Regions from separate parts of the Kitasatospora sp. NPDC097605 genome, predicted to be linked through region 1. Evidence: riboswitches for the same ligand, from Rfam matches in the RefSeq annotation. Region 1 holds a riboswitch; each other region holds the start of a gene.

Region 1 (3,266 bases):
GCAACAGAGGCCAAACCGACTGGCTTGATCTTTGTGGCGGGTTCATGCCACTTGGAACGGGTGCGCCCCGGGATTCCGGACCCAGGGGGGGCTGAGGGGGTCAGCAGAACGGCGTGAGCCAGCGGCGCAGGGTCTCCGCGTAGCGGTCCGGATCGGTGTTCCAGAGGGCCGCGTGATCACCCCCGGGGAAGGCCTGGAGGTTGACGACGTCCGGGCGGCCGTGGGCGAGCCGCTCGGCGGCGGCGAACGGGGCCACCGGGTCGTCGGGGCCGTGCAGCACCAGGGTGGGCACCCGCAGGTCGGCGCCCTCGGCGAGGCGGGCGAAGTCGGCCAGATCCACGCCGGTGCGGCCCTCGGCGGCGAGCGCGCCGAGTTCGGCGGCCGCGCCCCGGAAGCCGGCCCGGGCGGCGTCCCGGCGGGCGGTGGCCGGCCAGTCCAGCACCGGCGAGTCCAGCACCAGGCTGCTGATCGCGGGGGCGAGGTCCGAGCGGGCGGCGGTGTGCAGGGCCATCGTGGCGCCGAGCGACCAGCCGTAGAGCACGACCCGGCCCGCGCCGGCGTCCAGCGCGGTCCGCACCGCCGCCTCGACGTCGCGCCACTCCGTCTCGCCGAAGTGGCCGAGGCCGTCCGGGGAGGCGGGGGCGCCGGCGTCGCCGCGGTAGGTGACGACGAGCGCGGGCAGGCCGAGGCGCCGCAGCTCGGGCAGCACCGGCAGGCTCTGCGCCCGGTCGGCGTCGGGGCCGTGCACCAGGACCACCCAGGTGCCGCGCTTGCCGTCCAGCCGCCAGGCGGGCAGCGCGCCCAGCTCGCCCTCGACGGCGGTCTCGGCGAACGGCAGGCCGAGCGCCCGGCCCGGGTCGCCGAGGTGGACGCGCGGGGTGAAGCGGACCTCGGTGCCGGGGGTGAGGGTGCCGGCGTCGGCCCGGACCAGCCGGCGGGTGACGTCCCGCTCGTCGCGCTCCAGGACCTCCCCGACGACGGCGTGGCCGTCCTCGCCCCACTCGACGGCCCAGCGGCCCGGGCGCTCGCTGACCGGGGTGCGGGTGAAGGTGACCCGCCCGGCACCGAGGCCGCGGACGATCACCGGGCCGGTCCGGACGCGGTCCCTCCCGGCCGGGCGGACCATCCGTTCGGACGCCCGGCGGCCGATCACCAGCACGGCGGCCCCGGTGCCGACGGCGGCGGCCGCCACGGTGGCCGCGATTCCCCAACGCATACTCGCTCCCCGGTGCTCGGTGTCTGCCCGGTGTCCGGCTCGCTGCCCGGACCCACCCCTCAGTCCACTCGCGCGGGCGGGGGGAAGCCAGTAGGACACGGCCGTCCGGGTAGTTCCGGGAGGAAAATCACATGGGCGCGGCGGGGCGGCCCGGCGTGTGACCAACACCCTCCAGGACCTCGGTTGACTCCCGGTTCGGGCCCGTGATGGGATCCTTCAGCCAATACGGAGGCATGCAGAGGAAGCCGGTGCGAGTCCGGCGCGGTCCCGCCACTGTCACCGGGGAGCACGACCGGAACACGCCACGGCGGGCCGTCAGAAGCCGCTGGAAGGCCCGGGGTGTGCGTTCGACCCGGAAGCCAGGAGACTCTCGCCCCCGGTACGTCGATCCAGGGCGCGGACCCTGAGTGAGGACACGCACGATGCTGCGCCCTGCCGTGCGCCCGCCGATCCGGGCCGCCGCCTTCGCCGCGGGCGCCCTCGTCGGGTACCTGGCCGACGCCCGGTTCGCCGACCCGCGCCGCGGCCACCCGGTGGCCGGCTTCGGCTCCGCCGCCGGCCGGCTGGAGCGCCTGCTCTGGCGCGACCACCGCGCCGCCGGCACCGCCTTCACCGCCCTGACCGTGGGCACCGTCGCGGCCGGCGCGCTCGCCGCCGACCGGCTGCTGACCCGCCGTCCGCTCGGCCGGGCCGCCCTGGCCGCCGCCGCGACCTGGACGGTGCTCGGCGGCACCTCGCTGACCCGGGAGGCCCGCACCGTCGGCCGCGCGCTGGCGGCCGGCGACCTGACGGCGGCACGGGAGCGGCTGCCGCACCTGTGCGGACGCGACCCGAGCGCCCTGGACGAGCAGCAGCTGGCCCGCGCGGTCGTCGAGTCGGTGGCCGAGAACACCGCCGACGCCGTGGTCAACGCCCTGGTCTGGGGCGGTCTCGCGGGCACGCCGGGCCTGCTGGCGTTCCGCGCGGTGAACACCCTGGACGCGATGGTCGGTCACCGCTCGCCCCGCTACGCCCGGTTCGGCTGGGCCTCGGCGCGGCTGGACGACGTGGCCGGCTGGCCGGGCGCGCGGCTGACCGCGCTGCTGGCGGTCGCCGCCGCCCCCGAACCGCGCACCGCCTGGCGGGTCTGGCGGCGCGACGGCTCGGCGCACCCCAGCCCGAACGCCGGTCAGGCCGAGTCGGCCTTCGCCGGTGCGGTGGGCGTGCGGCTCGGTGGGACGCTGCGGTACGGCGCGCGGGTGGAGGACCGTCCCGTGCTGGGCGGGGAGCTGCGGCCGGTCGGGGTGGACGACATCGAACGGGCCTGCGTGCTCTCCCGGCGGGTGGGCGCGCTGGCCCTGGGTACGACGGTCGCCGGGCACCTGCTGCTCCGGGCGGCCCTGGGCGGGATGCGGAGGAGTGGGTCATGAGCAGGGCGTTGCTGGTCGCCGGGACGACCTCGGACGCGGGCAAGAGCGTGGTCACCGCGGGCATCTGCCGCTGGCTGGCCCGGCAGGGTGTCGCGGTCGCGCCGTTCAAAGCGCAGAACATGTCGCTGAACTCCTTCGTCACCGCCGACGGCGCCGAGATCGGCCGCGCGCAGGCGATGCAGGCGCAGGCGGCCCGGGTGGAGCCGGAGGCGGCGATGAACCCGGTGCTGCTCAAGCCCGGCGCCGACGGCCGCAGCCAGGTGGTGCTGCTGGGCCGGCCGGTCGCCGAGGTCGGCGCGCTGGACTACCGCGAACGCAAGCCGGTGCTGCTGGAACGCGCCCTGGAGTGCCTGGCGGACCTGCGCCGGCGCTTCGACGTGGTGGTCTGCGAGGGCGCGGGATCGCCCGCCGAGATCAACCTGCGCGACCGCGACATCGCCAACATGGGCCTGGCCACCGCCGCCGGGCTGCCGGTGGTGGTGGTCGGCGACATCGACCGGGGCGGGGTGTTCGCGGCGATGTACGGGACGCTGGCGCTGCTGTCGGCGGAGGACCAGCGGCATGTGGCGGGCTGGTTCGTCAACAAGTTCCGCGGCGACGCGCGGCTGCTCGCCCCGGGCCTGGAGATGCTGCGCGAGCTG
Region 2 (3,266 bases), on a different contig from region 1:
ACCGCGCCCGCAAGCGACTGGAGGCGGCCGCGGCGGCCGGCGGCGCGGAGAACCGGTAACCGGTCAGGGGTTCGCGAGCTCCTCCGGGCGGACCCAGACGCCGAGCCTGCGGGCCAGTCCGGGCACCCGGGCCAGCGGACCGGAGAGCAGCAGCCGCTCCAGCCGGCGGCCCGGCGCCAGCCAGGCCGGGCGCGGGCGCAGCCGCAGCAGCACCCGGCCGAGCACCAGCTCGTCCGGCACCGCGCCGTAGCTGCGGCTGTCGCTGTCCACCGGCCGGTTGTCGGAGAGCAGCCACCAGCCCTTGGGCCGCCGCCCGTCGGCCCGTTTGACGACCAGCAGGTTCTGCTGGAACGGGTGGCGGAAGACCACCACCGCGCCGGGCCGGATCCGCGCGCCGTACCGCACCAGCAGCTGGTCGCCGTCCCGCAGGGTCGGCACCATCGAGTCCCCCGCCACGTCGATCAGCCCGAACGGCGCGCCGCCCGCCGGGGGGCCGTCCTCCGGTTCCGCGCTGCGTGCCACGACTCCTCCTCCCGGCCCGCGTCCCTCCGCGACCCGCTGTCGCACACCAGTCTGCCGCACGGGCCGCGCGGCGCCGATGTCCGGAATCGACCGGTTCCTGCTCCGCCTTTTGCCCTAGGCCCGCCGCCCGACCGAGAAACCGCAGGGGCTGAAGGGTAATCTCGGGCCCGGGAAGACGATCCAAGGAAGGACTCCCCATGCTCTCTCGTCTGTTTGCACCGCGCGCCACCGCCCACGCCCACTGTGACCTGCCCTGCGGTGTCTACGACCCGGCCCAGGCCCGCATCGAGGCCGAGTCGGTGAAGGCCACCCAGGAGAAGTACCAGGCCAACGAGGACGCGCACTTCCGCGCCCGCGCCGTCATCATCAAGGAGCAGCGCGCCGAGGCCGTCAAGCACCACATCTCGGTGCTGTGGAGCGACTACTTCAAGGCCCCGCACTTCGAGAAGTACCCGCAGCTGCACCAGCTCATCAACGACACCCTGAAGGCCGCCTCGGCCGCCAAGGCGTCCACCGACCCGGCCACCGGCCAGGCGCTGCTCGACCTCATCGCCGAGGTCGACAAGATCTTCTGGGAGACCAAGCAGGGCTGATCCCCGCTCATTTCCCTGTCGAGCGCCCCCGTCCGCACCCGCGCGGACGGGGGCGCTCGCGTGTGTCCGTCACCACAGTCGGCTCAGTAAGGGTTGCCTGGCCTGTGCGCTTGTTATGCTGCCAAGGCGTCCAGAGGGGGAAGCCGGTGCGAATCCGGCGCTGACCCGCAACGGTAAACGGTGCCCCGTGCCCGTGAGCCCGATCGCCCGAGGACGCCGACCTCCCGACAACTCGCCGTGGACTGCGAGGGGATGGCGCCCCGGCACACCCGCGCCCGGGCGCGCCGCCCCGCGCCGTCCGCGGCCCGAGGCAAGGCGCGCACCAGTGAGCAGCACCGCGACCGCACCGGCCACCGCCGCGGCCCCGCCGGGCCCGCGCCGAACACCCGCCGTACCGCTGGCCGCCGCCCTCGCCGCGGCGCTGCTCGTCTCCCTGGTCTGCGCCGTCGCCGTGGGCTCCTCCGGACTCGGCTGGGGCCAGGTCCTGCGACTGCTGCGCGCCGGGCTGACGGGCGGTCGGCTGGAGGCCGACGAGGCCGCCGCCTACGCGATCGTCTGGGAGATCCGGCTGCCGCGCGCCGTGCTGGCCGCCGTGGTCGGCGCCGGACTGGCCGCCACCGGGGTCGCCGTCCAGGCGATGGTCCGCAACGCGCTCGCCGACCCGTTCGTGCTCGGCATCTCCTCCGGCGCCTCGGTCGGCGCCAACGCGGTGCTGATGCTGGGCGCCTTCGCCTCGCTCGGCGTCTGGGCGATCTCGGTCTCCGCCTTCGCCGCCGCCCTGCTCGCCATGGTGCTGGTCTACCTGACGGCCAGGACCGCCCACGGGCTCACCCCGCTGCGGCTGGTGCTCACCGGCACCGCGATGTCCTACGGCTTCTCCGCGCTGACGGCGCTGATGGTCTTCGCCGCCGCCCGCGGCGAGGCCGCCCGCTCCGCCATGATGTGGCTGCTCGGCAGCCTCGGCGGTGCCACCTGGGGCTCGGTGCCGATCGCCGCCGTCACCGTACTGGCCGGTCTGGCGTACCTGGCCTGCGCCGCCGGGCGGCTGGACGCGCTGGCCATGGGCGACGAGACGGCCGCCTCGCTCGGCGTGGACCCGGACCGGCTGCGCCGCGAGCTGTTCGTGGTCACCGCGGCCGTCACCGGCACCGTGGTCGCGGTCAGCGGGGCGATCGGCTTCGTCGGGCTGATGGTGCCGCACCTGGTGCGGATGCTGGTCGGTGCCGGCCACCGCCGGGTGCTGCTGGTCGCGCCGCTCGCCGGGGCGCTGCTGCTGGTCTGGGTGGACATCGTCTCCCGCACCCTGCTGGCGCCCGCCGAACTGCCGGTCGGCGTGGTCACCGCGGCCGTCGGGGTGCCCTGCTTCCTGCTGCTGATGCGCCGTCGCGGCTACTCCTTCGGCGGTGGCCGGTGACCGCCCCCGCCGCCGCCCCCGCCGGCTCCGTCCCCGCGCTGGACCTCGCCGTCGACCGGGTCTCGGTCGACCTGGCCGGCGTCCGGCTGGTCCACGACATCACGCTGACCGCCGCCGCCGGCCAGGTGGTCGGCCTGATCGGCCCGAACGGCAGCGGCAAGTCCACCCTGCTGCGCTGCGTCTACCGGGCGCTGCGGCCGGCCGCCGGCGCCGTCCTGCTGGGCGGCGACGACCTGCACGCGCTCGCCCCGCGCGAGGCCGCCCGGCGGGTGGCGGCGCTGCCCCAGGAGCACTCCGCCGAGTTCGACTTCACCGTGGCCGAGGTGGTCGGCATGGGCCGGCTGCCGCACCGGCGCGGCGCCCTGGCCGGCCCGTCGGCCGGTGACGAGGACCGCTGCGCCGGGGCCCTGCGCCGGGTCGGCGCCGCGCACCTGGCCGCCCGGGGCTTCCTGAGCCTCTCCGGCGGCGAGAAGCAGCGGGTGCTGATCGCCCGGGCGCTGGTCCAGGAGCCCAAGGTGCTGGTCCTCGACGAGCCGACCAACCACCTGGACATCGCCCACCAGTTGGAGGTGCTGGCGCTGGTCCGGGAGGCCGGGCCGACAGTGCTCACCGCGCTGCACGACCTCAACCTGGCCGCCGGGCACTGCGATCTGCTGTACGTGGTCGCGGACGGCCGGATCGTGGCCTCCGGGCCGCCCGCCGAGGTGCTCGGACCCGACCTGCTGGCCGAGGTGTTC
Region 3 (3,266 bases), on a different contig from region 1:
GGCCGCCGAACTCGACCGGGTGATCCTGGCCCGGCTGATGGGCATCCCGGTCCGCTGAGGCCCCCGGCGGCGGGGCCGGACTGTCGGTGCCGGCTGCGATGATGGACGGGTCCTGAACGAACCACCGGGGGGAGCCGCGCCCGTGCCGGAAGGCCACATCATCCACCGCCTCGCCGCCGAGAACCACCGTGCCTTCGGCGGCCGGCCGGTCCGTGCCAGCAGCCCGCAGGGCCGCTTCGCGGACGGCGCCAAGCTGATCGACGGACGGGAGCTGGTCGCGGCCGAGGCCACCGGCAAGCACCTCTTCCTCGGCTTCGGCGAGGACGCCTGGGTACACGTCCACCTCGGCCTGTACGGCGGCTTCACCTTCGGCGAGATCGGCGACGGCCCGGTGCCCGCGCCGGTCGGCCTGGTCCGGCTGCGCCTGGAGAACGACGAGCACGTCGCGGACCTGCGCGGTCCCAACACCTGTGCGCTGATCACCGGCGCCGAGAAGGCCGCCGTCGCCGCCCGCCTCGGTCCGGACCCGCTGCGCGCCGACGCCGACCCGGACGGCGCCTGGCGGCGGATAACGGGCAGCCGTACGACGATCGCCGCCCTGCTGATGGACCAGAAGGTGCTGGCCGGGGTCGGCAACGTCTACCGCGCCGAGGTGCTGTTCCGGCACGGCATCGACCCGCAGCTGCCCGGCCGCGACCTGCGCCGCGCCGAGTGGGACGCGATCTGGGCCGACCTGGTCGCCCTGATGCGCGAGGGCGTCGGCGCCGGCCGCATCGACACCGTCCGCCCCGAGCACACCCCCGAGGCGATGAACCGCCCCCCGCGCGTCGACGACCACGGCGGCGAGGTCTACGTCTACCGCCGCGCCGGCCAGCCGTGCCTGGTCTGCGCCACCGACGTCCGCACCGAGGAACACGCCTCGCGCAACCTCTTCTGGTGCCCCACCTGCCAGCCCGCGCGAGCGACCGCCGCGCGGTAGACGGAGCGCGGGTCCGTACGCTTCGCAGGTGCGGGACCGGCAGAGCGCGACCCTGGCAAAGGGAAACCGACCGGGCGGATCCCTCGGTGGCGAAGGCGTTCGCCGATCGGAGCGCCTGCATGAAGCGTTCGCGCAGGCGGGGGAGTTGTGACGCTGGACACCGGGCGGGTGCGAGGCCTTGCACGGGTCCGTCCGGGGACCCTACGGTGTTCCCGCCGTGGTGCTCGGGAAGACCGGTGACGGACCCTCAGGGGTCCCAGTCCGGAGCGGCCCTCGCCACTGTGATCGGGGGAGAGTGTCCGTACCCATGACGCCACTGGGCGCCTCGCGCGCTTGGGAAGGCGGGTACGGAAGCCCCGTCAGCCAGGAGACCGGCCGCGGCATCTCACGAAGTCATTCCACGAGGTGCTGGAGCGTGATCCGCATGACCCTGCCCGAAACCGCCGCCCTGCCCGCCTTCCGCTGGCGCCGCGAGGACACCCTGCGCACCGCCGGGCTGATGGGCGTGATCCTCGCCATGCACGTGGTGGCGTTCGGCACGCTGATCTTCCTGGTCGCACCGGAGGAGTACGAGGTGGGCACCCAGGTCTTCGGAGTGGGCCTGGGCATCACCGCGTACACCCTCGGCATGCGGCACGCCTTCGACGCCGACCACATCGCGGTGATCGACAACACCACCCGCAAGCTGATGGCGGACGGCAAGCGCCCGGTCTCGGTGGGCTTCTGGTTCGCCCTCGGCCACTCCTCGATGGTGGTGATGATGGCCGCCCTCGTGGCGGGCGGCGCCCAGCTGGCCAACACCCTGATGGACGACGAGTCGACCACCCACCAGTGGCTGGGCATGGTCGGCACCTCGGCCTCCGGCGTCTTCCTCTACCTGATCGGCGCGCTCAACCTGGCCGCGCTGTTCGGCATCCTCAAGGTCTTCCGTTCGATGAGGGCCGGGAAGTTCGACGAGGCCGAGCTGGAGGCGCACCTGAACGCCCGCGGCCTGCTGGCGCGGGTGCTGAACCGCGCGACCCGCTCGATCACCCGCCCCGGCCAGATGTTCCCGGTCGGCATGGTGCTGGGCCTGGGCTTCGACACCGCGACCGAGGTCACCCTGATGGTGATGGCCGGCTCCGGCGCGGCCTCCGGCCTGCCCTGGTACGCGATCGTCTGCCTGCCGCTGCTGTTCGCGGCCGGGATGAGCCTGTTCGACACCCTGGACGGCACCTTCATGAACTTCGCCTACCAGTGGGCCTTCTCCAACCCGGTGCGCAAGGTCTACTACAACCTGACCATCACCGGCCTGTCCATCGCGGTCGCCTTCGTCATCGGCACCATCGAACTGGTCGGCGTCCTGCACGAGAAGCTCGACCTGACCGACCCGGTGACCGGCTGGATCGCGGACATCTCGCTGGACAACGTCGGCTACGCGATCGTCGGCCTGTTCGTGGTCGTCTGGGCCGCCGCCATCGCCTACTGGCGGCTGGCCGGGGTGGAGCGGAAGTGGGCCCCGAATCCCGCCGCGGGCGCGGAGTAGCGGCCGGGGCGGGCCGTCGCGGCGGCCCGGGTGGGGGCGTTCGGCGGGCGGATCGGTGGCCGGGTTCGTAGGCTCGACGCATGGCTGATGCGTACGCGGGCCGCCGGGAGCGGTTGCGGGAGCACTGCGGTGCGTCCGGGGCCGACGCGGCGCTGGTCACCCGGGCGGCGAACGTGCGGTACCTCACCGGGTGCCCGCCGTGCGGGGCGACGCTGCTGCTGACCCGGGACCGGGCGCTGCTCGCGCTGCCGGACGACCTGCCGCCGGACGACACCGGTGAGCACCTGATCGTTCCCGAGGTCACCCGGGTGCCGGTGGCGGCCGGGACGGACACCGCGCTGGCCGCGGCGGCCGCCGCGGCGCGGCTGGGGGTGGCCGGGCTCGCGGTGGAGGAGCACGACCTGACCGTCACCCGGCACCGGGCGGTGGCCGGGCTGGCGGAGGGGGTGCGGCTGACCGACGTCGGCCAGGCGGTCGAGCGGCTGCGGGTGGTCAAGGACGAGCACGAGATCGCCGACCTGCGGATCGCCGCCGAGATCGCCGACCAGGCGCTCGGCGAGCTGCTGGAGTCGATCCTGGTCGGGCGCACCGAACGGCACCTGGCGATGGAGCTGGAGCGCCGGATGATCGACCACGGCGCGGACCGGGCGGCCTTCCCGGTCTCGGTCGGCACCGGCAGCCATTCCGGCCAGCCGGCGCACCAGCCCACCGACCGGCGGGTGGAGGAGGGCGACTTCCTGACCGTGGTGCTCGGCGCGCAGT

The links. A riboswitch is a leader RNA that binds a small molecule or an ion and turns the genes downstream of it on or off. The one in region 1 is predicted to bind cobalamin.
Region 2: it holds a riboswitch for cobalamin, as region 1 does, so the genes downstream of both, ABTX81_RS25710 (FecCD family ABC transporter permease) here and ABTX81_RS22265 (cobalamin biosynthesis protein) in region 1, are expected to answer to the same signal.
Region 3: it holds a riboswitch for cobalamin, as region 1 does, so the genes downstream of both, nicT (Nickel transporter NicT) here and ABTX81_RS22265 (cobalamin biosynthesis protein) in region 1, are expected to answer to the same signal.

The regions. Positions count from the first base shown of each region.
Region 1 is NZ_JBEOSF010000019.1:83,551-86,816, reverse strand. Features, by position in the region: gene ABTX81_RS22270 (alpha/beta hydrolase family protein) at 101-1,216, opposite strand; cobalamin riboswitch at 1,427-1,588, shown strand; gene ABTX81_RS22265 (cobalamin biosynthesis protein) at 1,639-2,625, shown strand; gene ABTX81_RS22260 (cobyric acid synthase) at 2,622-3,266, shown strand, end outside.
Region 2 is NZ_JBEOSF010000025.1:32,160-35,425, forward strand. Features, by position in the region: gene ABTX81_RS25695 (CGNR zinc finger domain-containing protein) at 1-59, shown strand, start outside; gene sodX (nickel-type superoxide dismutase maturation protease) at 64-522, opposite strand; gene sodN (superoxide dismutase, Ni) at 720-1,115, shown strand; cobalamin riboswitch at 1,207-1,344, shown strand; gene ABTX81_RS25710 (FecCD family ABC transporter permease) at 1,441-2,529, shown strand; gene ABTX81_RS25715 (ABC transporter ATP-binding protein) at 2,568-3,266, shown strand, end outside.
Region 3 is NZ_JBEOSF010000064.1:8,515-11,780, forward strand. Features, by position in the region: gene ABTX81_RS38490 (AAA family ATPase) at 1-58, shown strand, start outside; gene ABTX81_RS38495 (Fpg/Nei family DNA glycosylase) at 143-979, shown strand; cobalamin riboswitch at 1,167-1,373, shown strand; gene nicT (Nickel transporter NicT) at 1,404-2,504, shown strand; gene ABTX81_RS38505 (M24 family metallopeptidase) at 2,585-3,266, shown strand, end outside.